DNA from 4 places in the Roseibium sp. JB4-4 genome. Region 2 is predicted to be linked to each of the others. Evidence: predicted binding sites of a transcription regulator. Region 2 holds the regulator's gene; each other region holds the start of a gene.
What was found. The regulator PhoB, encoded in region 2, activates phosphate uptake and scavenging genes when phosphate is short. The targets are predictions, from matches to a motif close to TGTCATNNANCTGTCAT.
Positions count from the first base shown of each region.

Region 1: ACZ1HV_RS16160 (DUF2794 domain-containing protein) is a predicted target of PhoB. The motif match lies at 2,370-2,386, and genes of this name have one in related genera.
Region 3: ACZ1HV_RS17935 (esterase-like activity of phytase family protein) is a predicted target of PhoB. The motif match lies at 1,912-1,928, and genes of this name have one in related genera.
Region 4: ACZ1HV_RS25400 (UDP-2,3-diacylglucosamine diphosphatase) is a predicted target of PhoB. The motif match lies at 2,669-2,685, and genes of this name have one in related genera.

Region 1 covers NZ_CM146333.1:3,445,152-3,451,128, reverse strand. Annotated here, with positions in the region: gene ACZ1HV_RS16180 (metallopeptidase family protein) at 1-76, shown strand, start outside; gene ppa (inorganic diphosphatase) at 114-653, opposite strand; gene ACZ1HV_RS16170 (hypothetical protein) at 784-1,362, shown strand; gene ACZ1HV_RS16165 (GNAT family N-acetyltransferase) at 1,376-1,894, opposite strand; gene ACZ1HV_RS16160 (DUF2794 domain-containing protein) at 2,446-2,835, shown strand; gene ACZ1HV_RS16155 (Bax inhibitor-1/YccA family protein) at 2,908-3,645, opposite strand; gene ACZ1HV_RS16150 (hypothetical protein) at 3,813-4,586, opposite strand; gene ACZ1HV_RS16145 (ABC transporter permease) at 4,747-5,977, opposite strand, start outside.
Region 2 covers NZ_CM146333.1:1,862,032-1,868,008, forward strand. Annotated here, with positions in the region: gene ACZ1HV_RS08535 (aspartate aminotransferase family protein) at 1-396, opposite strand, end outside; gene ACZ1HV_RS08540 (GcrA family cell cycle regulator) at 839-1,375, shown strand; gene phoB (phosphate regulon transcriptional regulator PhoB) at 1,461-2,159, opposite strand; gene phoU (phosphate signaling complex protein PhoU) at 2,233-2,931, opposite strand; gene pstB (phosphate ABC transporter ATP-binding protein PstB) at 2,966-3,727, opposite strand; gene pstA (phosphate ABC transporter permease PstA) at 3,775-5,124, opposite strand; partial or broken gene pstC (phosphate ABC transporter permease subunit PstC) at 5,124-5,977, opposite strand, start outside.
Region 3 covers NZ_CM146333.1:3,797,695-3,803,671, forward strand. Annotated here, with positions in the region: gene ACZ1HV_RS17920 (ArsR/SmtB family transcription factor) at 1-7, shown strand, start outside; gene ACZ1HV_RS17925 (arsenate reductase ArsC) at 29-529, shown strand; gene ACZ1HV_RS17930 (multidrug effflux MFS transporter) at 579-1,781, opposite strand; gene ACZ1HV_RS17935 (esterase-like activity of phytase family protein) at 2,009-4,222, shown strand; gene ACZ1HV_RS17940 (hypothetical protein) at 4,421-5,395, shown strand; gene ACZ1HV_RS17945 (methyl-accepting chemotaxis protein) at 5,344-5,977, shown strand, end outside.
Region 4 covers NZ_CM146333.1:5,385,449-5,391,425, reverse strand. Annotated here, with positions in the region: gene ACZ1HV_RS25415 (threonine ammonia-lyase) at 1-654, opposite strand, end outside; gene ACZ1HV_RS25410 (glycosyltransferase) at 775-1,413, opposite strand; gene ACZ1HV_RS25405 (hypothetical protein) at 1,464-1,823, opposite strand; gene ACZ1HV_RS25400 (UDP-2,3-diacylglucosamine diphosphatase) at 1,820-2,623, opposite strand; gene ACZ1HV_RS25395 (SDR family oxidoreductase) at 2,892-3,671, shown strand; gene ACZ1HV_RS25390 (OmpP1/FadL family transporter) at 3,735-4,997, opposite strand; gene ACZ1HV_RS25385 (TRAP transporter substrate-binding protein) at 5,614-5,977, opposite strand, start outside.

The sequences.
Region 1 (5,977 bases), 1.6 Mb from region 2:
CATACACGAGATCGGCCACCATTTCGGGCTGTCCGACCAGGACATGGAACGAATAGAAGCCGCAACCGAACGATAGACCCAGTCACGGCTTCCAGCGATTTTGTGCGCAGAACTTATTCAGCGGCTTCTTTTTGCGCCCGCGAAATCGATTCAATGATCATTTTCTTGGCCGCTTCCGCGCCTTCCATACCGGTTACCTTTACCCATTTGCCGGGCTCAAGATCCTTGTAGTGCTCGAAGAAGTGCTTCACCTGCTGAACGGTGATTTCCGGCAGATCAGTGACATCTGAAATCGCGTCGTAGCGCTTGCTCAGCTTGTGTGACGGTACCGCGATGATCTTTTCGTCCTGACCAGACTCGTCTTCCATCAGCAACACACCGATCGGGCGACAGTTCATGATCGCGCCTGGAACGATAGGCCGCTGATTGACAACCACTACATCGATCGGATCGCCGTCACCACAGAGCGTATGTGGCACGAAACCGTAGTTTCCAGGATACCGCATGGGTGTATAGAGAAAGCGGTCGACATACATTGCCCCGGCTTCCTTATCCATCTCATACTTGATTGGTTCACCGCCGACGGAAACCTCGACGATGACATTGATGTCTTCGGGCGGGTTCTTGCCGATCGGCACAGCGTCCATACGCATTGAAACACTCCTGTTGATCTGTGCTGCGTCTATCGCAACCCAGCCGGATAAGTGCAAGTCCTTAATTATTGCATTGCACCTAATTGATGAGCATGCCTCTAATGGCAGAAAAGCCAGTCAAGGGGATTCCATGTCACCATTTTTCCGAAAGGTATCGCGGATATTGGCCGTTTTCGCGGCAGTCGTGGCGCTGACAACAGGAAACGGCACCGCAGAAACCATCGACAGTACTTATACCAAAATCCAGCTTCAGAATTGCGTGCAGTTGGAAACCGCTGCGGAAGAGGGCACATTTGGCGGCTCGTGGGAATGCCCCGGATTTGAGGATCAACCGGTATACGTCGCCGAGGGCGATCTTCGCATGTTTGTCTCCTTCGGACCATTTGCAGCGGACGAACCTGCAGCCGGTCAAACCCTGCCGAACTTCAATACAGTCAATGACACACTGGAATGGCGGCTCAGAGACGGTCGTCCATTTGCGACCATCCTGCGCTGGTTTCCAAGTTACGGTGATGGCAGCAAGACAGGCAGCGTCCTGATTGTCACCCAGCTGAAACCGGGCGGCGAGACCTGTCAGATTGCGCGGGTTGACGCGCAAGCGAACAAGAATGCCAACTTTCTTGCAAGGCAGGCAGCAGACACCATGGCTGGGCAATTCGACTGTTCCAGACCGCCCGAAACAATTGGAAACGCGGGGAATTATCAATGATGAATAGGTGGGCTCAACCGCCCTTGGCGGGCCATACATAGATCGACAGTTCCAGCCGTCGACCGCCCAGCCGGTACCAGGACTTTGCCGCAAGCCGCCCGCCAACGGCCTTGTAGAAGGCTCGGGCTGGTTTGTTTTCGCTGAGCACCTGGATCGCAATACCGGACAGATTCCTGGTTGCCAGTGTTTCCTGAACGCTTTCAAAAAGGGTGCGGCCGAACCCGAGACCCTGATACTCGGGCTTCAGGTAGAGTTCATAGATTTCGCCGTCCATTCCGGTTCTATGCAGACGGCAGGGGCCATAGGTTGCATATCCTGCCGGCGTGTCGGCAATGCTGAGGATTTTGATTTCGACGCCTCTTGCAAGGGCACCGCGCCACCAGCCGGTTCCTCGGCGGGAGATCATCTTCTGAAGATCAACACCGTGCAATACGCCTCGATAGGCTCCAAGCCAGGCTTCGCTATGAATACCGGCTAGCGCCTCACAATCAGCGGCTCGAGCCGCACGGAGATCAATCAGGTCCGTAGTCATCCTTTTGAAAGGATACATCAAGCAACGGGACGGAAAAGAGGCAATCCAATGCGATTGGCAAAAAGATAAATTCGCCGGCAGCCCGATTCATGGCGCGCGAATGACGGCGCTCGACAAAGGGCTCTGAAATTGAAAAGGGCCGGCTTTACGCCGGCCCTTCAGGTGCCCTGATGTTTGACTCACTAAATCTGGCTGGCCGGCAAGAACCCCGGGGGGCTGGGGGGCTAATGCATTCCGCGATCCCCACTGGCCATACCCATCAGGGTATGCTGCTAATATGGTGCCCCAAAATGGCTGGCCAAGGGCTGGAATGCGGCAAAATCAAGGAAATTTAGGCGTTCTTTCAAGGCAAACCGCTGTTACATTGAGGACCCGCATTCCAGCGGGTTTTTACTCGGTGATTTTGACCTAAAAACTGGCCCATCTGCCGTTCTTTCATTTGCGGGCTTGCCATCGGGGCCTATGCCAACGCATCATGACGCTTGGGTGACAAGCGGGCGTCAGGCATGATTCTCGTTTCAAGCGAAACCGCATACGGAAATGGAGGCGGAATGAGCGAAGCCGATGACAGCGCGTTTAAGCGCGGTGCGAGGTTGACCCTCTCACCGCAAAGCCAACCGGCTCCCCCTCCAAGACCTGTTGTTTCCTTTCATCGAAAAGAACTTGATACCATCCTCCGGCTCTATGGCCGCATGGTTGCGGATGGTGAATGGCGTGACTACGCAATCGATCTTCTGAAGGACAAGGCCGTCTTTTCCGTATTCCGCCGATCTTCGGAGATGCCGCTTTTTCGAATTGAGAAAGACCCGAAGCTTGCGCGTCGTCAAGGCGCATATTCAGTGGTCGCCACGGGCGGCATGATTCTGAAGCGTGGCCACGACCTCGCACAGGTGCTCAAGGTCCTTGAAAAGAAGAAGCATCTTCGGGTCGTCGACGCCTGATCCGATTTCCCGCCCCAGACACAAAAAAGCCCGGCGAGAAGCCGGGCTTTTCGGTTTGAACTTCTGTGCAGCTTATTCGCGATTGCCGAACAGCGACAACAGCATCAGGAACAGGTTGATGAAGTCGAGGTAGAGACGAAGTGCGCCCATGACGGACTTCTTCGTTGCGACTTCACTGCTGTCACCTTCGTAGTACATTTCCTTGATCTGCTGGGTGTCGTAAGCCGTCAGGCCTGCAAACACCAGAACACCGATTACTGAAACGGCAAACATCAGGGCAGACGATGCCAGGAAGATGTTGACGATCGAAGCGATGATGATGCCGATCAGACCCATCATCAGGAACGAACCCCAGCCGGACAGATCTTTCTTGGTGGTGTAACCGAAGATGCTCAATGCGCCGAAGGATGCGGCGGTAATGAAGAACACCCGTGCAATGGAGCCACCGGTATAGACCATGAAGATCGGCGCAAGCGAAATGCCCATGATGGACGCATAGACCAGAAACATTGTTCTGGCAGTGCTTGCACTCATCGACTGAATGCGTGCGGAAAGCCAAAGGACCATTCCGAGCGGCGCAAACAGCAGAACGAAGTAAATCGGTCCACTAAAGAGTGTTTGTGCAACGGCAGGATTGCTGACAGCCAGCAAATATGTACCGAGTGCGAGGAAGCCGGTCAGCGCGAGGCCGAGTGTCATGTAGTTGTAGACACCCAGCATGTAGCTGCGTAGGCCCTGATCGATGCCGGCCTCGGCGCGTGCGCCGGCAACCGAGTAGGCACCCTGAGATTGACGGTCAAAGCTCGACATGGTCGTGGTATTCCCCTCTTAGATAGAAGCACGTGAACTTACGTGCAGCACAGCTCCCTCAACATATGGGAAAATGCGAACACAAGCTCAAGACGGTTTTCCTGAAAAAATCGTAATCTTTTCCGCTCAAACCCGCAACAATAACCCAAATAGTCCGAATTCTGCGCTTATTTCATCGCTTTCAGGCGCGAGGCAATCTGCCTGTCGCAGTCCCCACCGGGATTGCGAACCACTTCTTCCGAGGCAAAATCGAGGATTTCGCGTTCCTTGTCCCGCATTTGTTCGACCGAAACGCCAGGTTTGAACCACTGTAGAACAGCGTAGTCGCCACCGGCATCCGTCAAAAACGCCAACGGTTTGCCGTCTTCCATAATGCCCATGCGGCCGACACGAACTTCCTCAACGGTGACATTACGAGCTTCCCCGTCAACGGTCAGCCGACTTTTGGAAAGCTTCAACTTCTTGAGTTTTGAAGACGCGGTTCCGTTCCAGCTTCTGTAGAACCGGTTGCCTTTTTTCTCAACCGAAAGACAGGAGTTCTTGTAGTTCGGAATGGACAAGCGCTCAGCGGTAACTTCAAACGGCTCTTCACCCTTAGGTGCCAGCGTGTATTTCATCGCATGTTCACCCGTCCGGTAAACACGAATACCGACGGGCGTGTAGCCGCTGTCATTGATTGTCCGGGTAAAGAAATCGAACTGGTTCTGATCATTGGTGCCGGCGCGGCGATAGAGCCAGCGCTTCGGCAGCCCGTCTTCGAACACCAGCCAGTCGCTGACCACAAGTCCGCGCGGCCCATCCTTTGTGTTCAGCTGCCAGACGCCAGTGTGAAACGGGCTTTCGGCAAATGCGGGCTGACCCCACGTAAAGGTCGCTACGGCAGCAAGTACCACGCCTTTGGCAAGTGATTTGAGAACGGTTTTTTTAGTGAATTCAAGCATGGCACAAGCCCCTGTTTACTCTAGGCCCTAGTCGGATAGCCAAGATCAAAACAGCATGCAAGCGGCGTCGGGCCGAAGTTTGTCTGAAAGGGCCTGTTTTTCGTGAAAGTTTCCTGACATGGATAATTTCCACATCAGGTCGCTCTTGGAAGTCGATGTTCTACAGATTTCTAAGAACCGGGGCCGGCTTTTCACCCAGCACGCGCCAGGTGCCGATCAGGCCGAATCCGACCGTCAATACGAGCGCGACAAGTGCCGCACCAGCAGCCGTCACCGGCATCACCACGAACGATCCACCCATGATCTGGGTAATCACGTACCAGGCTGCCACACCCCCGGCCACCAGAGCAAAAAGGGCGGTCACCAATCCGAGGATCGCGTATTCGAGGCCGTAGGCAATGATCAAGCGTGTGCGTGTCGCGCCCAGGGTTTTGAGAATAACGGCATCGTAAATACGGCTGCGGTGACCAGCAGCCAACGCACCTGCCAGCACAAGCACGCTCGCGATCAACGTGATCGAGCTTGCTCCTCGGATGGCCCAGGCAAGCTGTGCCACCAGATCATTGACCTGGGATATGGCGTCCTTGACGCGAACCGCAGTCACGGTCGGGAAGGTGTTTGATACGGTTTTCAAAAGCGCCAGCTCAGCATCCGTCGGCACTTCTTCGTCCCAGCCGAGTGTCATGAGATGGGCATGGGGAGCACCTGCAAACGTATTCGGTGAAAAGACCATGACGAAGTTGATCGCCAAAGACTGCCATTCAACATCTCTCATGTTGGCGATTTCCGCCGTAATCTCGCGGCCCAACACATTGACCGTAACCTTGTCTCCGATCACCAGTCCAAGGTCTGTGGCGGCCTCGGCATCGAACGAAACCAGGGGGATGCCACTGTAGTCTTCCGGCCACCATTCTCCCGCCGACAACGTCGAGTTTTCCGGAAGAATGGCCTCGTAGGTTATGCCGCGATCACCGCGAAGAACCCAGTCAGAGCCATCTTGTGCCGGCACGAAATCCTCAGACGGGATGTCGTTCAAGCTGACAATTCTACCGCGCAACATGGGCACGCTTCGAAGGTTTGCGCTCGGCGCTTCATCCTCAAGTAGGCTCTGGAACGTATCGCGTTCATGGCTCTGGATATCGACAAAGAAGAAGCTCGGCGCTTGATCGGCAATCGTGGCAGTCAATTCCCGGCGAAGGTTGCCATCGATCAATGCGAGCGCCACCAGCAGGGACAGCCCAAGACCCAGCGACAAAACAACAGAAGGCGTTAAGGCACCGGGGCGGTGAATATTGGCAATAGCCAGACGCAGCTCCGTTGACCTGACACTCGGCAGGCGTTTCGCGGCGAACATGATCAGGCGCGCAACAACCACAAGCAACAGGAACGCG
Region 2 (5,977 bases):
GCCGTGGAACGCTCCCTCGAACGTGACGATATGGTAGCGTTCCGGCTGTCCTTTGTCGAAATGGTACCTGCGCGCGCACTTGATGGCGGCTTCCATCGCTTCAGCGCCGGAATTCACAAAAAGCACCTTTTCGGCAAAAGAAGCGTCGCAAAGGCGCTGCGCAAGGCGCTCACCCTCCGGTATCTGATGAAGGTTGGACACGTGCCACAGTTTTGCGGCCTGCTCCTGTAGCGCCGACACCAGGTGCGGATGGCTATGCCCGATGGAATTGACAGCAATACCGGAACCGCAATCGAGGAATCGTCGGCCGTCTTTCGTAACAAGCCAGACACCTTCCCCATGATCAAACGACAGGTTCGATCTTGCGTAGTTACCGAATAATGCAGTCTTGGACATAACCTCTTTTGTCTCCTTAAGAACGCCTGCACGAAGGTGACGTTCGCGCCCGACAGGAGCAACGATGTCACAGTTACTGTGTCAGGCCAAAATGCAACATGCCGCCCCGAAGAGGCGGCACGCTGCGGTTTTCTTATACACCCCCGGCCCCAAGGCCTGTCAATGGAAATGGCGCTTCGCCGCAACCTGCAGCCCCTGAGCGCAGATTCAGCAAAAGTCTCAAGGGTCTCGCCATACTTGGGGAAAAGTCGCTTCATCCCCAATTGGTTTTGGGCGAATGGTTGCCTGACAAATTAACGTTATTGTAACCTCTTGATATTCAAACACGAGATCTCGTGGGGCTAATCATTCTTAGGCACTAGATATGCCATATCAGGCGTGCCTGCGCATGCCAAGCACGGGGTTAATGGCCGGCAAAACGGTCAAATGAAAAGGTGCGGCAATGAGTTGGACAGACGAACGGGTTGAGCTTCTCAAAAAGCTTTGGAGCGATGGCTTGAGTGCAAGTCAGATTGCGGGTGAGCTGGGTGGCGTAACCCGGAACGCCGTCATCGGCAAAGTACACCGACTTGGATTGTCAGGTCGCGCAAAGTCCTCCTCGTCCAGCAGCAAACCTCGTCGTCCGCGCACAAGCGCGCCCGCAGCCGGGACTTCGGCACCCAAAAAACCGACACCTCAACCACAGACTATTGGGGCGACGGCGCTGAAGGCCGACATTGCACCAACACCCATCGTCGAAGCAGAGCCTGACCTTGAGCCGATCGCAGAGCTGATCCCGATTTCCGAACGCGCGTCGATCCTGACCCTGACCGAACGGACATGCAAATGGCCGATTGGCGATCCGGCAACCGATGACTTTTACTTCTGCGGCCGCCAATCCGACGCAGGTGTTCCCTACTGCGCGCACCATTGTAAAATCGCCTATCAACCGGTTGCAGACCGCCGCCGTGATCGCAAAGTGATCGCCCGCGCAGGATAGCGGTCAAGCAGCAGCAAAAATGCAAAGCCCGCCAGATTGGCGGGCTTTTTTGTTGTGATTTTTGCACCTGGAATTCGTCACTTCATCATGCAACCACCGAAAACTGATCGTTGAATGCATAGCCGGCACCGCGGACCGTTCGGATCGGGTCTCTTGCCTTGCCCTTATTCAGAGCCTTGCGGAGGCGGCCAACGTGAACATCAACGGTCCGCTCGTCGACATAGACATCATGCCCCCAAACACCGTCAAGCAGTTGCTCACGCGAGAAAACCCGTCCGGGTGAGGTCATGAGAAATTCCAGCAGACGGAATTCCGTCGGCCCAAGGTGGACTTCTTTCGCATTCCTGCGAACCCTGTGCGTTTCACGGTCCAGTTCGATATCTCCGGACCGGAGCATTGTAGACACAACTTCAGGACTTGCCCGGCGCAAGATTGCGCGGACCCGCGCCATCAATTCAGGTACGGAAAACGGTTTGACCACATAGTCGTCCGCCCCTGTCGACAGTCCTCTGATACGCTCTGCCTCTTCACCGCGCGCCGTCAGCATAATGACGGGCAATCGCTCGGTGTCTTCCCTGGCTCTCAAGCGCCGACACAACTCGATCCCAGACAGGCCCGGAAGCATCCAGTCGAGCAGCAAAAGGTCCGGCACGCTTTCCCGCAACCGAATTTCTGCCTCATCGCCACGAATACACGATTCAACCGTGTATCCTTCGGCTTCCAGATTGTATCTCAACAGAAGACTAAGCGGTTCTTCGTCTTCAACGATGAGCACCTTCGGCATACATCTCGCTCCATGTCATGCAGCAGGCGCAGCCGCGCCGGCTGGATCATTTTTCCGCAAGTTCGTTCGGCGACTAAGAAACGCTGGTGGTTTCGTCCAGCTTGGTCCGTTCTTCCGGCAGCCGGTCACCGGTCACCATGTAAAAGACGTTTTCAGCAATGTTGGTCGCGTGATCACCAATGCGTTCAATGTTCTTTGCGCAGAAAAGGAGATGGACACACTGCGTGATAACCCTTGGATCTTCCATCATGTAGGTCAGCAGCTCGCGGAACAGCGATGTATAGATTGCGTCCACTTCCGCATCGGCTTCCTGCACGCGTTTCGCGGCTTCCGGGTCCTTGCGGGTATAGGCGTCCAGGACCTGCTTCAGCTGGTTCAGCGCAAGCTCGGTCATGTGCTCGACACCTATCGCAAGCTTTTTGGAACCGAGGCTGTTGTCGATTGCAATGGCGCGTTTTGCAACGTTCTTGGCCAGGTCGCCAACGCGTTCCAGATCATTGGCGATACGCGTGGCGGCCGTAATTTCCCGCAGGTCCTGACCCATGGGCTGACGGCGCGCGATCATTTCGATCAGCTTTGCTTCCACTTCCTGATGCAACGTATCAAGCCGTTCATCCTGGGCAATGGTGGTTTTGGCCAATTCCAGGTCCCGTGACACCAGAGCAGAAACGGCATCGGCGAAAGCCTTTTCGGCCAAGCCGCCCATTTCAGCGACCTTGCCAGCCATTTCTGTCAGTTCTTCGTCATAGGCAGAGACTGTATGTTCAGACATACTTTGTCCTCTTTAGTAATCTCGAAAGAATTTCTTAGCCGAAGCGGCCAGTTATATAATCCTGAGTACGCTTGTCTTTCGGGTTTGTGAAGATGTCCTGTGTCGGACCCTCTTCAACCAGAATGCCAAGGTGGAAGAACGCCGTACGCTGGGACACACGCGCTGCCTGCTGCATGGAGTGCGTCACAATCACGATCGTATAGTTCTCGCGCAGTTCGTCGATCAGCTCTTCCACCTTCGCGGTCGCAATCGGATCCAAAGCCGAACACGGCTCGTCCATGAGGATCACTTCAGGACTGACGGCAATCGCCCGGGCAATACATAGACGCTGCTGCTGACCGCCGGACATGCCGGTTCCGGGCTCATCCAGCCGGTTCTTCACCTCTTCCCAGAGACCTGCCTTTTGCAGGCTGGAAGAGACGATGTCATCGAGTTCTGACTTGTTTTTTGCCAGACCATGAATGCGCGGACCGTAGGCGATGTTGTCATAAATCGACTTCGGAAACGGGTTCGGTTTCTGGAACACCATGCCGACCTTGGCGCGCAACTGCACCGGATCGACCTTGGGATCGTAGATGTCTTCGCCGTCAATCTTGATCGAGCCTTCGACTCGGCAAATGTCGATGGTGTCGTTCATACGATTGATAGTCCGCAGAAACGTCGACTTGCCACAACCTGATGGGCCGATAAAGGCCGTCACCGAACGTGGCTGGATTTCAATGTCCACGTCCTTGATGGCCTGGTTGTCGCCGTAATAGACCTGAACCTTGTTTGCAGAGATTTTGCTATCGGTCATTTTAATCGCCTGTTCAATGTTCGGCATCTCGTTCATCGCATCAATCCTCACCAGCGGCGTTCAAACCTGCGGCGCAGGATGATCGCGAGAATGTTCATTGTGAGCAGGAAGATCAGCAGGACGATGATACCGCCCCAGGCTTTTTCGTAGAATGCGTAGTCCGCCCTGGCTGCCCAGGTGTAGATCTGCGCCGGCATGGCAGAGTTCGGGTCAAGGAAACCCGAAACGAAGCCGTCCGGATATCCGCGCGCTACAAAGCCGACCATACCGATCAGAAGCAGAGGTGCAGTTTCACCCAGCGCCTGTGCCAGACCAATAATGGTGCCTGTCAGAATACCCGGCATCGCAAGTGGCAAGACGTGATGGAAGATCGCCTGCATTTTCGACGCGCCCACACCAAGTGCCGCGTCGCGAATGCTCGGAGGTACCGCCTTCAGCGAGGCACGTGTCGAGATAATGATCGTGGGGAGCGTCATCAGTGTCAGAACAAGGCCGCCGACCAGCGGTGCTGATTGCGGCAAATGCATGAACTGGATGAAGACGGCCAGACCCAGGATACCGAACACAATGGAAGGAACGGCAGCCAGGTTCGAAATGTTCACCTCGATCAGATCAGTGAACTTGTTCTGCGGTGCGAACTCTTCAAGGTAGATGGAGGCAGCCACGCCAATGGGGAGCGACAGAAACAGAACCACCAGCATCATGAAGAAGGAGCCAATCACCGATGCACCGATGCCGGCACCTCCCGGATTGTCAACGCCAGAATCTGCTCCGGTTATGAAGCTCCAGTTGAAGACAGACCTAATGATACTGGCTTCAACCAGAATGTCGACGAGATCCAGATCCGTTTTTTGCAAGAAACGGCTGTCGGTCATGTTCTCGCGTGTCACGCGTCCGTTGATGTATCCGTCCACGCGGGAGGAAGCTGCCAACTCGAACGAAACGGGCTGTCCAAGCTGGCTCTCATCCGCCTTGAAAAACGACCTGATGTCGCCACCAGGCTTGCCGACGATGCGTTCAATCGTGCTGGCGTCGAACGGAACGTCGAGGCCCTTTTCCTCAAGCTGACCTTGCAGCGCGCCGATAAAGATCTGCTCGTAGGCCTTGGTCTTGAAGAGCTGGCCCTCGGCTTCGTCATACTGCTCCTGTGTCAGCGTGAACTCCACCTCGACAATCGTCTTGGTGAAGGCGGGAATGCCCTCGGAAATGATGGCAATGGCCAGGACAACGAGGAAAAACAGGCCTATTCCAATCGCCCCTATCCCGTAGGCTTGAAAGCGCTTCTCCGCTGCGTTCCGTTTGCGGGTCAGTTCATCGATCGCATAAAGAGACTTCGGTTGCGCAGGCTTCGCGCTGGAGGGCTCAGATGTTGCGGGAGGAAGTGTTGCGTCGGTCATCAGTCATACTGCTCCCGGTACTTGCGCACGATGTAGAGTGCGACGATGTTAAGTCCAAGTGTCACCACAAAGAGCGTCATGCCGAGGGCAAAGGCAACCAGGGCAACCGGGGAAGCAAAGTCGGCATCGCCGGTCAACTGACTGACGATTTTCGCAGTCACCGTCGTCATGGCTTCGAAAGGATTGAGGCTCAGGCGCGCAGCTGCACCAGCGCCGAGTACAACGATCATCGTTTCGCCGATTGCACGCGAGGCAGCGAGCAGGATTGCACCGACAATACCCGGAAGAGCTGCAGGGAGAATGACCTGCTTTACCGTTTCCGATTTCGTTGCGCCAAGACCGTAGGAGCCGTCACGCATCGCCTGGGGAACTGCATTGATGATATCGTCGGAGAGCGAGCTCACAAACGGGATCAGCATGATGCCCATCACGAGACCCGCTGTCATGACCGCCGTTCCGGCTTGCATGATACCAAGCCCATTGTCGCCGAATACCGACAAGAGAAGCGGCCCGACTGTCAGCAATGCGAAGAGACCGTAAACAATGGTCGGGATACCGGCCAGGATCTCAAGAAGCGGCTTGGCAACAGAGCGAACCCGCGAACTGGCATATTCAGACAGATAGACTGCTGCAAAGAGGCCGATCGGAACCGCCACGACAAGAGCGACAATCGAAATATAGAATGTGCCCCAAAGCAGTGGAATGATACCAAGTTCCGATGAACCGCCACGACCGGAGAAACTCGGCGACCAGGTCAGGCCAAAAAGAATTCCGTAGCCGGATAGAGCCTGAAGAATTCAATCGTGTTGAAGACCAGAGACAGCACGATCCCCACGGTTGTCAGAATGGCGAT
Region 3 (5,977 bases), 1.9 Mb from region 2:
ATCTTGAATATTGCTCTAGGAGGAACCCATGCCGGACGGTGTCTATAATGTTTTGTTTCTTTGTACCGGCAATTCGGCGCGGTCGATTCTGGCCGAGGCAATCTTGAACCGGGACGGCCGGGGAAAATTCAAAGCTTTTTCGGCAGGTTCCCAGCCCGCAGGCATTGTCCGGGCCGAAGCTCTGGAACTCTTGAAGAAGCTCAACTTCAAAACCGAGGATTTCAGGTCGAAGGACTGGAGCGAATTTGCCGAACCCGGTGCGCCTGAGATGGATTTCGTTTTCACCGTGTGTGACAACGCTGCGAAGGAAACATGTCCGGTTTGGCCCGGTCAGCCGATGTCCGCTCACTGGGGAGTGCCCGACCCGGCCGCAATGAGGGGCAACGAAAGCGAGCGGCAATTGGCCTTCAGCGACACGTTCCGCATGCTGAACAACAGGATTTCGATCTTTATCAATCTGCCGATGTCTTCGTTAGACAAAATGTCCTTGCAGAAGAAACTCGAAGAGATCGGCAAGTCGGACGGTTGACACCCGGCTTGCCGGAGGACGGTACCATAGCCTAACCCTGCGGGCTGCTTCAGGTGCCAGCCTCTTTGCCCGCAGGCTCGCTTCGCAGTGTCAGCAGCGCAATAACAAGCGCGGTCAGGGCACAGGCTGCAACAGCGCCCACGAGCGGCAGCGCCGTCCGGTCAAAGAACGGGCTGCAGATCAGGATCATGATACCACCGGCAACCATTTGAAACGTCCCCCCGAGGCTTGATGCCATGCCCGCATGCTCGCCATGGTCTTCAAGAGCCATGACCATTGTCGGGGCGATCACTTGACCGAGGCAGGAATTGCCGATGAACAAGAGCGCCATCAGCACCCAGAGATCATCAAACCCGGCCCAGACAAGAACGAAAAGCAAGGACGTCGCAGCGGCGAAACCGAAGACGGCGACCAGCGCTACCCGGCCCATGCCGAAGCGTTGCCCAAGCGAAGCGGCGAACTGTGAAGAGGCAAAAAACCCGATGGCATTGACTGCAAACACCAGACTGAAAGTTGTCGGTGTCAGACCGTACTGCGTCATGTAGACAAGCGGTGCCGATGCGATGAACACAAAGAAGCTGGCGAGCGAGAAGCCGCCGATAAGGGTGAGGCCCATGAACTTACCGTCGCGAAGCAGGTAGACCGTACTTCGGATCATGGCCACGGGGTCGATCCGCGCGCGTCGGTTATCAGGCAGGGTTTCCGGCAACAGAAAGGCCATCTGCACCATCGCGGCCAAGGAGATCAGGGCAAGGGCGTAGAATATCAGGCGCCAGCTGCCGAACTGTATGATCATGCTGCCCGTGAGAGGCGCAAGCATGGGCGAAATGCTGATGACCAGCATGACGAGTGCCATCAGTTTCGTTGCTTCCGTGCCTGTGTGAAGGTCACGGACAACCGCGCGAACGATCACCATCGGTGCAGCAGCTCCAAGAGCCTGGACAAACCGGCCAAGCGTGAGCATGGAAACATCACTTGCCATCGCGCAGAGAATTGAACCGATGATGAAGATCACAAGCCCGAGAAACACAGGCGGTTTGCGGCCGAAGCGGTCTGCAAGGGGACCATAAAAAAGCTGTGCTACTCCAAATGCGATGAAATAGACCGTGAAGGTCATATGGGCCGCAGCATCATCTGTGTTCAGGCTCTGCACGATTTCAGGCATTGCCGGAAGGTAAAGGTCAATCGCAAAAGGACCGACCGCAGCCAATAAGCCCAGCACCACGGCCGAGCGCGCAAATCCGATTTGCATTTAATTGTCCGAATGTTTGCGCCTGAAGCGCCGAAAAGTGGGAAGCCGCGAGGGTGGTTGAATTGCGTCTGATTGTCCAGCTCTTTCTGCGCAAGACATGCTTGCAATCGCGTTTCCGGCTTTGCCCGGATGTCACAAAACCTTCATGCAACTGTCACCGATCTTGCAAGGATGGCAACTAGCTTTCGCGCACCTTCAACCCAAATATTTCTATGGGAGCTCGTGCAATGGCGAACCTTCGCGGACGTTTTTTGAAAGGCGTCAGTCTCGCTGTGCTGTTCGGTATCGGAGCCGTTTCCTCCGCTCAGGCCGACTATTTCGAACGGATTAATTCCTACCCGGTCTACAAGACTTTGCCGGAGGGTGCAGACAAGGCAACGGAGACCGTTGCTGAAATCATCTACGCATCCAAAGACGGCCGTACACTTGCGTTTACAGACAGCCCGGGTGAGGCGATTGTTTTCATCAATGCAGCCAATCCGCTCAATATTCAACGGATGGCGAGGGTTGCACTGGAGGGTGAGCCAACGTCCGTCGCCATGGGTGACGGCACTGCCTATGCAGGTGTGAACACAAGTGAAGATTTCATCAATGCGTCAGGGCATCTTGCCGTGATCGCGCTTGACGGCATGGGCATTACCGCAAAATGCGATGCCAAGGGCCAACCGGACAGCGTTGCAATTTCACCGGATGGAAAGTTCGTTGCGGTTGCGATCGAAAACGAACGCGACGAAGACCTGAATGATGGTGTCATCCCTCAAATGCCTGCGGGTCATCTGGCAATCTTCGACCTTGACGAAACCGGTGCGCCAACGAACTGCGATGCGGTTCGGATCGTGGACCTGACGGGCCTTGCTGAAGTTGCTCCGACAGACCCGGAGCCGGAATTCGTGTCGATTAATGCAGACAATCAGGCCGTCGTCACGTTGCAGGAAAACAATCATCTGGCGGTGGTCGATCTGGCATCCGGCAAGGTTCTTGCGCACTTTTCTGCCGGTGCTGCTTCGGCAGAAAACATTCCCGTTGCAAAAGCCCTCATGAGCGATGCTTCCGGTAATAATGAAAATGTCGCCCGCGAACCGGACGCGGTCGCCTGGATTGACACAGAGCGTTTCGTTACTGCCAATGAGGGCGATTACGAAGGCGGTTCCCGCGGCTTCACCATTTGGAACACCAAGGGAGAAGTCCTGTTCGACAGCGGCAATCAGATGGAACATCTGGGCATGGCACATGGCCATTATCCGGCGAAACGTGCCCACAAGAAGGGCACTGAGCCGGAAGGTGTTGCAGTCGGTGTCTTCGGCGGTGAAACCCTGATTTTCGTAAACTCCGAACGCGGCAATTTTGTCGCCGTATATAAAGATACCGGCGGGGAGCCTGAGTTCGTCCAGCTGCTGCCGACGCATGTTGGTCCGGAAGGTCTTCTGGCAATCCCGAACCGTGATTTATTTGCGGTTGCCAACGAAGTTGATGAAGACGGTGTGCGGTCGCACATCTCGCTCTATCAGTTTGGCGCAGATGCGCCATCCTACCCATCCATCGTTTCCGCCAGAGATCCTGAAAAAGGAGCTCCGATCGGCTGGGGCGCACTCTCTGCTCTGGCGGCTGATCCGCAGGATGCCAACACGCTTTACGCGGTTAGCGACAGCTTTTATGACGATGCCCGCATCTACACGCTGGATATCGCAACCCAACCGGCACAGATTGTCTCCTACGTTACGGTGACGGGCTTCGTTCAGTCGCGGCTGGACCTGGAAGGTATTTCGGTTTCGAAAGACGGCGGGTTTTGGCTTGCCTCTGAGGGGCATCCTGAAAAAGACCGCCAGCACCTTTTGTTGAAAGTCAGTGCCAACGGTGCTGTTGAAGAAGAGATCACGTTGCCGCAGTCGCTGGTCGAGCAGGCCAAGCGCTTTTCTTTTGAAGGCGTTGCCGAGTTCGAGATGGACGGTCAAACGCTTGTCGCAGTTGCCGTTCAGCGGGAGTGGAACGACGACCCGGAAGGACATTCCAAGATTGCGATCTACAATCCTTCTGACAAGTCCTGGGGGTTTGTCCACTATCCGCTGGACGCGCCAAGAAGCGCTGCAGGCGGCTGGGTCGGCCTGTCAGAGATTGTCTCTCTGGAGGACGGCAAATTCGCCATTCTGGAGCGTGACAACAAGGGCGGGGAAGATGCCGCCATCAAGCAGATCACAACGGTGTCTCTTGAAGGTGTTACGCCTGCCAAACATGGAGAAGAATTGCCGGTCCTGAAGAAGCAGTTCGCGGTTGACCTCCTTCCGGCAATGTCGTCAAGCAAGGGGTGGATTTTGGACAAGCCCGAAGGCCTGACGATTACGGCCGATGGCCGCCTCATTCTGGTGACGGACAATGACGGCGTCGATGATGCACCGGGTGAAACACAGCTGATCGACCTGGGTCCGGCGAGCCGACTCAACTGATTGAGCCTTAAGGTCTCCCAAGACCGACCTGAGGACCCGGCGGTATTCTGACCGCCGGGTTCTTGCTTTTTAATGGCCGCCTGATCGGCTCCGCGGCCAGCAAGGCCAAAATGGAAAAATTGAGCCTGTTTCGAATTCATTGGTAATTTCGAGCTAATTTTCTTGTCATCTAGTTCCAGATGATTCGCGAGACTTCCGATGACAATCAGAAAAAGACTTTTTGTGCTGGTAATCGTTTTGACAGTGCCAATCGTCTTTTGTGCAGCCTGGATCATACTTTCCGCCTATTCGGACCTTGAACGGGACAAGGTAAAGCTGGCCAGTTTGCCGGCCCTTGAGACGGTCTGGCAGGCCGGGATCAGGCAAGGAGCCACAGAACTCCCGAGCGACGTTCTTGCCAGCTATCCGGCATGTGCGCCTGAAAAGGCGGCAGGCTCAGCTGCAAAAGCACTTTCCAATGCGCACAAAGTCATAGACTGCGTCGGTGACGAAGCGGATCTTGCCGCAAACACGGTTCAGACCACGAACTTGCTGGCCGAACTCGTGTCAGGACAATTGTCCGATCTGGTCGTGCGTACGGCTGCAGTTGTACGCAACAGCGAGAATGTTGCGAAAAAAACCGAACTCAGCCATCTGGATTCCATGTCCGTTCTGGTCGGGGCCGGTCAATTCAAGGTGCTCGCGGATCAGATCAGTGCCATTTCCAAGACAGGCCCCGGTGCGGTTGAGGAAGGCAAGGAAACTGCCTTCAGCAAGGCGGCGCAAGCCTACCGCCAGGCAAACGGCAAATTCCAGGGAGCGCTTGCAAAAGTCGCATCCAAGGTCGGGCAGGGCGCTGACGGTACGACGCTTGATCTGCAGCCGGTTCGGGACAGATATACAGCCTTCCTAAGTGCGATTGACGGTCTGCACAAGGTGAGCCATAGCCAACTTTCCGCGCAGCTCCAGTCCACGGTGAGCGACCTTTGGATGCGGATGTGGGGGTTGCCGGTGCGCTTTGCCTGGTGTTTGTGGTTGCGTTCGGAACATCCTGGTACTTCGGCAGATCAATCCTTCAGTGCATCGAGTCTCTCAACAGTTCCATTCGAAACCTGGCCGATTCAGATGGTGTGGAGAGTGAATTGCCGTTCTCCTACGGCCATACGGAGATTTCAGATATCGCCCGCGCAGTAGGCTACTATCGAGACAAGACCATTGAACTGACCAAGGAGCGTCAGCGGCAGGAAGGTCAGGCTGCAGCGGACCGTCAGCAACGTATCGACGAATTGATAGCTGCCTTCAAGACGCGTATGGCCGCGTTGCTGAAAGATGTCGATGAAGCCCTTGGGGATATGCAGAGCACGTCCGGCGCGCTAAAGGGCGTTGCGCAGAATGCTGATCAAAAGGCGCGGGACACTGCAGCGGCCTCTTCCGGCGCATCTGAAAATGTCGACGCGGTGGCAAGTGCTGCAGAAGAGCTTGCCAACGAAATCACTGCCATCAGTCAAAAAGCGCATGATGTGACGGAAATTGCGCAGACGGCGAACGAAAATGCGTCAGCGGCGAATTCTGAGATTGAGAGCCTTTCGGAAATCTCCAACGCCATCGGCGACATCGTTTCGATCATCAATGCGATTGCCGACCAGACCAACTTGCTTGCGCTCAATGCAACGATCGAAGCCGCGCGGGCGGGAGAGGCTGGAAAAGGGTTTGAAGTTGTCGCGGGCGAAGTCAAAACGCTGGCCGGTCAAACGGCATCCGCGACGGACCAGATCA
Region 4 (5,977 bases), 2.4 Mb from region 2:
AGATGGCGCCTTGTGTGAAAGTGCAAGCGCGATACCGCTTGATAGGCCTCCGCCGCCTGTGCAGGCCAGAACATCATCCAGTTGCAATCCCAAGGCGGTAGCCTGGGCAGCCAATTCCAAGCCTACGGTTCCTTGCCCCGCAATGACCGCAGGGTCGTTATAGGGGTGCACGAAGGTCGCCCCGGTTTCCGCACCGATTCTCGCTGCGATGGCATCGCGGTCTTCATTCTCACGATCGTAAGTCACGACCTCAGCGCCAAACTCGCGCGTGCGCGCCAGTTTAATCGCAGGGGCGTTCTGCGGCATGACAATCGTTGCCGGCATCCCAAGCAAACGGGCGCTGGCGGCAACGCCTTGCGCGTGATTGCCCGATGAACACGCAACGACGCCTTTTTGCCTGTCGTTTTCAGGAATGAGACTGAGGCGGTTGAAAGCACCACGAAATTTGAACGACCCGCTCCTCTGCAGGTTTTCCGGCTTGATCAGAACGGTCGCCCCGGTAAGTTCATCAAGCAACGGGTGGCGAAGCACAGGTGTCAGCAGCGCTTCTTCACGAATCCGCTCAGCTGCTGCTTCTATGTCTGCAAAAGATATGGCTTTTCCGGAATAGGCGGCCAATTCACCGTAGGAAGGCGTGGCATCAGTCTCGTTCATCGGCGCTCACCTCAATCGCTGTAGGGAAGTCCGATGACTAGTGAGAAATCGGTTCAAATTCAACAAGCCAGCAACAAATGAACAACCGCGCCCTGAAGAAACACCAAACACCTCCTGGTTTCATTCAGCAGCGTTCGCTTCGGCAAATTGGGTATTGTGAAGGTCACGTGCCCTTATGCAATTGTCCAGAAACTGGCGCGCACTTGCAGCCCAGGTGTAATTCATTGCAATCCTGCGGCAGTGTTCGCGGGGAATATCAAGCGCTGCTTCAGCTGCTTCCTGCAGATTTTCAGACAGAACACCCGCACCGGTATCACCAATGACATCCAGAGGTCCCATCACTGGAAATGCCGCGACCGGTACGCCGCAGGCAAGTGCCTCCAGCATGACATTGCCGAACGTATCGGTGAGCGAAGGGAATACAAAAACATCGCCATCGGAATAGTGCCGGGCAAGCACTTCTCCAACCATTGCGCCTGTGAAGTGGACGTCGGCATATTGGCGGCGCAGCACTTCAAGTTGAGGGCCGCCGCCAACGACAACTTTGGAGCCCTTCAGCTTGAGATTCAGGAACGCCTCGATGTTCTTTTCAACCGCGACACGCCCGACATACATAAAGACAGGTCTTGGCAAGTCGGCAGGCAGAACAGAACCTTCATATGGCTTGAAGAGCTGCTCATCGACGCCGCGGGACCAGCGCATAAGGTTCTTGAACCCGCGCTCGCGGAGATCCTGTTCAAGAGACCGGGTTGCAACCATGCAGCCGCAGCCGGAGTTATGGAACCGACGAAGCCAGCCATAAGACCAGTTCAGCGGAACGGGCAGACGAGCGGAGACATATTCCGGAAACCGTGTGTGGTAGCTCGTCGTGAAGGGTTGACCGTTTTTTTGGCAACGCTTGCAGCAAGCACACCGAGCGGTCCTTCAGTTGCGATATGCAGATGCTCGCAGTTGTATTCCTCGATTTTGCGGCGAACCATGCCCCGGTGCGCCAGGGACAGGCGTATCTCGGGATAGGTGGGGCATGGCAGCGTCAGAAAGGCCTGGGGCGACAGGACTTCAACGCGAACGCCGATAGCTTCCAGCTCCTCAGCGGTTCGCTCCAGGGATCTAACAACACCGTTTATTTGCGGATGCCAGGCATCCGTCACAATCAGAATGGAACTCATGCGGCGACCGAAGCTTCCTTCGTCTCCACCGGCACGGCTCCCATCCGGGCGCTGTTCACCCATCGTATCACCTCAAACGTACCATCGTGGTGCTCAGCAACCGCAGTGCAGCTCTCCACCCAGTCACCGGTGTTGATATAGTGAATTCCGTTCATATCACGGTCTGCGGCATGGTGAATGTGTCCGCAGATGACACCATCAACACCCTGGCGCCGCGCTTCTTCAGAAAGGGCTTCCTCGAACCGGCCAATGAAGCTTACCGCATTTTTGACTTTCAGCTTCGCCCAGGCCGAGAGTGACCAGTATGTCAGGCCCAGGCGGCGGCGCACCAGATTAAGCCAGGTGTTCACGTTGAGCGCAGTCACATAGGCCTTGTCACCGAAGAATGCGAGCCATTTGGCGTGCCTGATCACAACATCGAACTGGTCTCCGTGGATAACCAGATACCGTTTCCCGTTGGCCGCTTCATGCACGATGCTGTCCGCCACCTCGACACCACCAAAATGGGTTCCCAGAAAATTTCTCAAAAACTCGTCATGATTTCCGGGAATATAAAGAACGCGTGCGCCCTTTCGGCCTTTGCGAAGAATTTTCTGAACCACATCATTGTGGAACTGTGGCCAGTACCAGGAGCGCTTCAGCCGCCAGCCGTCGACAATATCTCCAACGAGATAGACCGTCTCGGCGTCATTTTCCTTCAGAAAGTCTAGCAGCAGTTCAGCTTGGCAACCGCGGGTGCCCAGGTGAACATCCGATATGAACAGAGCCCTGTAGTGGCGCGATGCCTCCGATGCAGACATGGCATTTCTCCAAATTCCTTTTGGAGCGCTTTAGACGCGATTCAGGTATCACTATTATGACAAAAAGCTTGGGGTACTGCCGTGGTTTCGATTTCCAACGTTTATGATTAACACTGGATCAGCTCGCCGAACGCACCGCTATCCGTCTTGAACACCCAAACGTTACACCATTCCCCTGCGCGCACTTGGCTGTTTCAGCTACCGGATTGACGGCGCATTCGTTGGCAGCCAAAAGGGGCAACACGATTTCCCACAGAGGAGACAAAAAATGAACTTGGGTCTAAAGGGTAAAAAGGCCATCATCTGTGCATCCAGCCGAGGTCTGGGTCGAGGGTGTGCGGAAGCCTTGGCGGAAGCAGGGTGCGACATTGTTTTGAACGGGCGCGACGAAACCGCACTTGCGACAACCAAAGCCGCCATTCAGGAACGCTTTGATGTGAATGTCCAAAGCGTTGCCGCTGACGTCTCAACCCGCGAAGGCCAGAATGCTCTGCTTGCGGCCTGCGCTGCCCCAGACATCCTGATCAACAACAACGGTGGCCCTCCTCGCCGGGATTACACCGAGCTCACACGTGAAGCGCTGCTCGAAGGCACTGTCCAGAATTTCGTCACGCCAATCGAATTGATCCAGGCCGTAGTGCCTTCAATGAAGGAGCGCGGTTTCGGGAGGATCGTCAACATCACGTCTCTTTCGGTCAAGATGCCGATTGAAGGTCTGGATCTATCCAGCGGAGCTCGGGCAGGCCTCACAGCCTTTCTGGCCGGTGTAAGCCGCCAACTGGCGCCCCACGGCGTTACCGTGAACAACATCCTGCCGGGCAAGATGGACACAGACCGTCTGAAAGGCGGCTTTGAACTTTCTGCAAAGCAGTCCGGCAAAAGCGTCGCAACGATCCGCGAAGAACAAGCCGCAGGTATCCCGATAGGACGATTTGGCAACGCGGAAGAGTTCGGTCAAGCCTGTGCGTTCTTGTGCTCGCAATACGCCGGTTACATCACCGGACAGAACCTGCTGATCGACGGAGGCCTTTATCCGGCAGCGTTTTAACAGACCGTTCCGATAAAAAAGGCCGGGGTCTTCCCCGGCCTTTTGCATTCCACTTTAACTTGATCAGAATTTGTAGCGCATTGACGCGGAGATGATGTTCACGTGGCTGTCGACGTCGGCGGTGTAGGTGCCGAAGGCGGCGTTAAAGTCCTGGTGATTGGAATCGATGTTGATTTTCGTCGATTCTGGAATGATGTGCGTGTACCCCAAATCAAAAGACAAGTGCTTGTTGAAATTGTAGCTCGCACCTGCTGAGAGCCACCAGCGATTGTTGTCTGGCAAACGTGTTGACCGGATATCCTCGTCGATCGGTGAGATTTCGTAGCCAAGACCAGCGCGGAAAGTCAGCTTTTCGTTGTAGTCGTACTCACCGCCGAGCGAAAAGAACCAGCCGTCATCATAGTTGAAATGAAGCGTGGTCAGTGCTGCGCCGGTCGCATCGGAAATTGCACGCGGCGATTTCAGCCGGCTCCAGTTTGTCCACTCAACTGTTCCCAATACACGAATTTTGTCAGTGATCTGCTGCCGGGCTGAAACGTTGACCATGTCGGGTGTTACTACGCCAAGGCCGATGGCCCGGGTCACGCCGCCTACGAACAGGTCACCATCAAGATCATGGCCGACGCCGGAACGATAACCGACACCGATTTCCGTACCTTTCATGGGGCGTACTGTCAGGCCGGCCGTAACACCGTAGCCAATGCTGCTGCCCGAGATTTCGTTCGAACGCGGAAACCCTGCTCCAGAGGTCGCGTCTGCCGACTTCAGCGAGACATCCAGGTATTGAACCTGAATACCAACGGCCAAAGAGAACATCTCATTGATCTGGAGAGCCACCGCCGGGTTTACGTTCAACGAGAAAACGGACGACGATCTTGAATAGAACTGTGCCGCCCAGTTCTGCTCCGGTTTGGTAGACAAACCAAAGGGCGCATTGACGCCGACACCGAAGATCAACTGATCGTTCAATCGATAAGCGGCATAGGACGCGGGAATAAACGCATCGGACGCGATGTCACCGCTTCCGATAGAGGATGTTCCAAGCGCTCCCCCGCTGAGCGTTCCATTGATATCTGATACCGGAAAAAGCCCCGAATTGTGCGCCTCAACAGTCAGCCCCTGTTGCGCACCTATAAGCGATGCCGGGTTCCAGTACATGGAGGATATACCACCGCCCGAGGTCCCGTAGCCTGCAAATGACAGCCCCTGATAGTAGGAACTTTGCTCTCTAAGAGCAAAGCCGCCTGCATGCGCACTGGTCGCAACTACAGATAGAATAATTGCAGAGGTTGTAAGTAGTAGTGTTCTTTTGTCTGCCCACGGCATTGCGTTTTCTCCCGTCCTCATGCCCAAGGATGTTTCGTGACATCTCTAGACAGGTTTCCCGGAGAACGAAGGTCGATTCAACACGTTTAAAAACTCAATCAGCTTTAAGAAAAACTATGCTGCAGCGCGAAATAAGCCTCAATCAGACAGGTTATTCTCTTGGGTTGGATCATAACACTGACGAAAGGTTCTCTTCCGAGACTGTTTGTCATGTTGGCGACACACTTTCACACGATTGCACAAAAAACAGGCAGTCACGAGAAGACCTTCCGATAACGTCAATTAACCTGTGGACGTTGCGGCTTTGCCACACGTACCCTAGGGGAATATGCCGCCCTTGCTGGACATATTTCCGCAGAAACACTGGTAATTTGCACAATCCATTGAAACGCACTTTGGAAGATTATCGCCTGTTCCAAGGTTCCAATTTGTCTCCAAGGAGTTGAATTCGCCTCGAAATCAGATCGATTTTTAAAAGAAACCACTGACTTCGACGGCACAACCTCCGTGTGTCATCGCCCTATTCGTCAATATGGTTGTTGGTGCTCTTTGCCTCAGATGCGGTTGCGAGACCGACAGGCCATACCGGGAGGGTACGGCCTTGCCGGATATCGCTTTACACGCTGTCGTCTCTGGCTGTCATGAAGCTTCGCATCGCGACACTGCTCCAGGGACCTAGTCTGCGTTTCGCGGACTGGTGGCTTTCGAATATCCGCTTCGCCAAGGGGTCTTTCTCCGCAAACTCTGCCAGGACAATGCCCGCGGTCTCTTTCAGAGCACTCAGAACATCATCTGGGTATGGCAACACACTGACACCGTCTTCTTCTTGAAGCAGCTGCAGCGAGCCCGCGTTTTCCCAATCACTTTCAGCAAGCGCCCGTCCGTTCTCCGCGCGGCATGCCTCTGTCAAGATACTCTGGAGGTCTTTCGGCAACCGATCAAATGCATCCTGATTGAAAAGGGCTTCGCCGGTCCCGTTG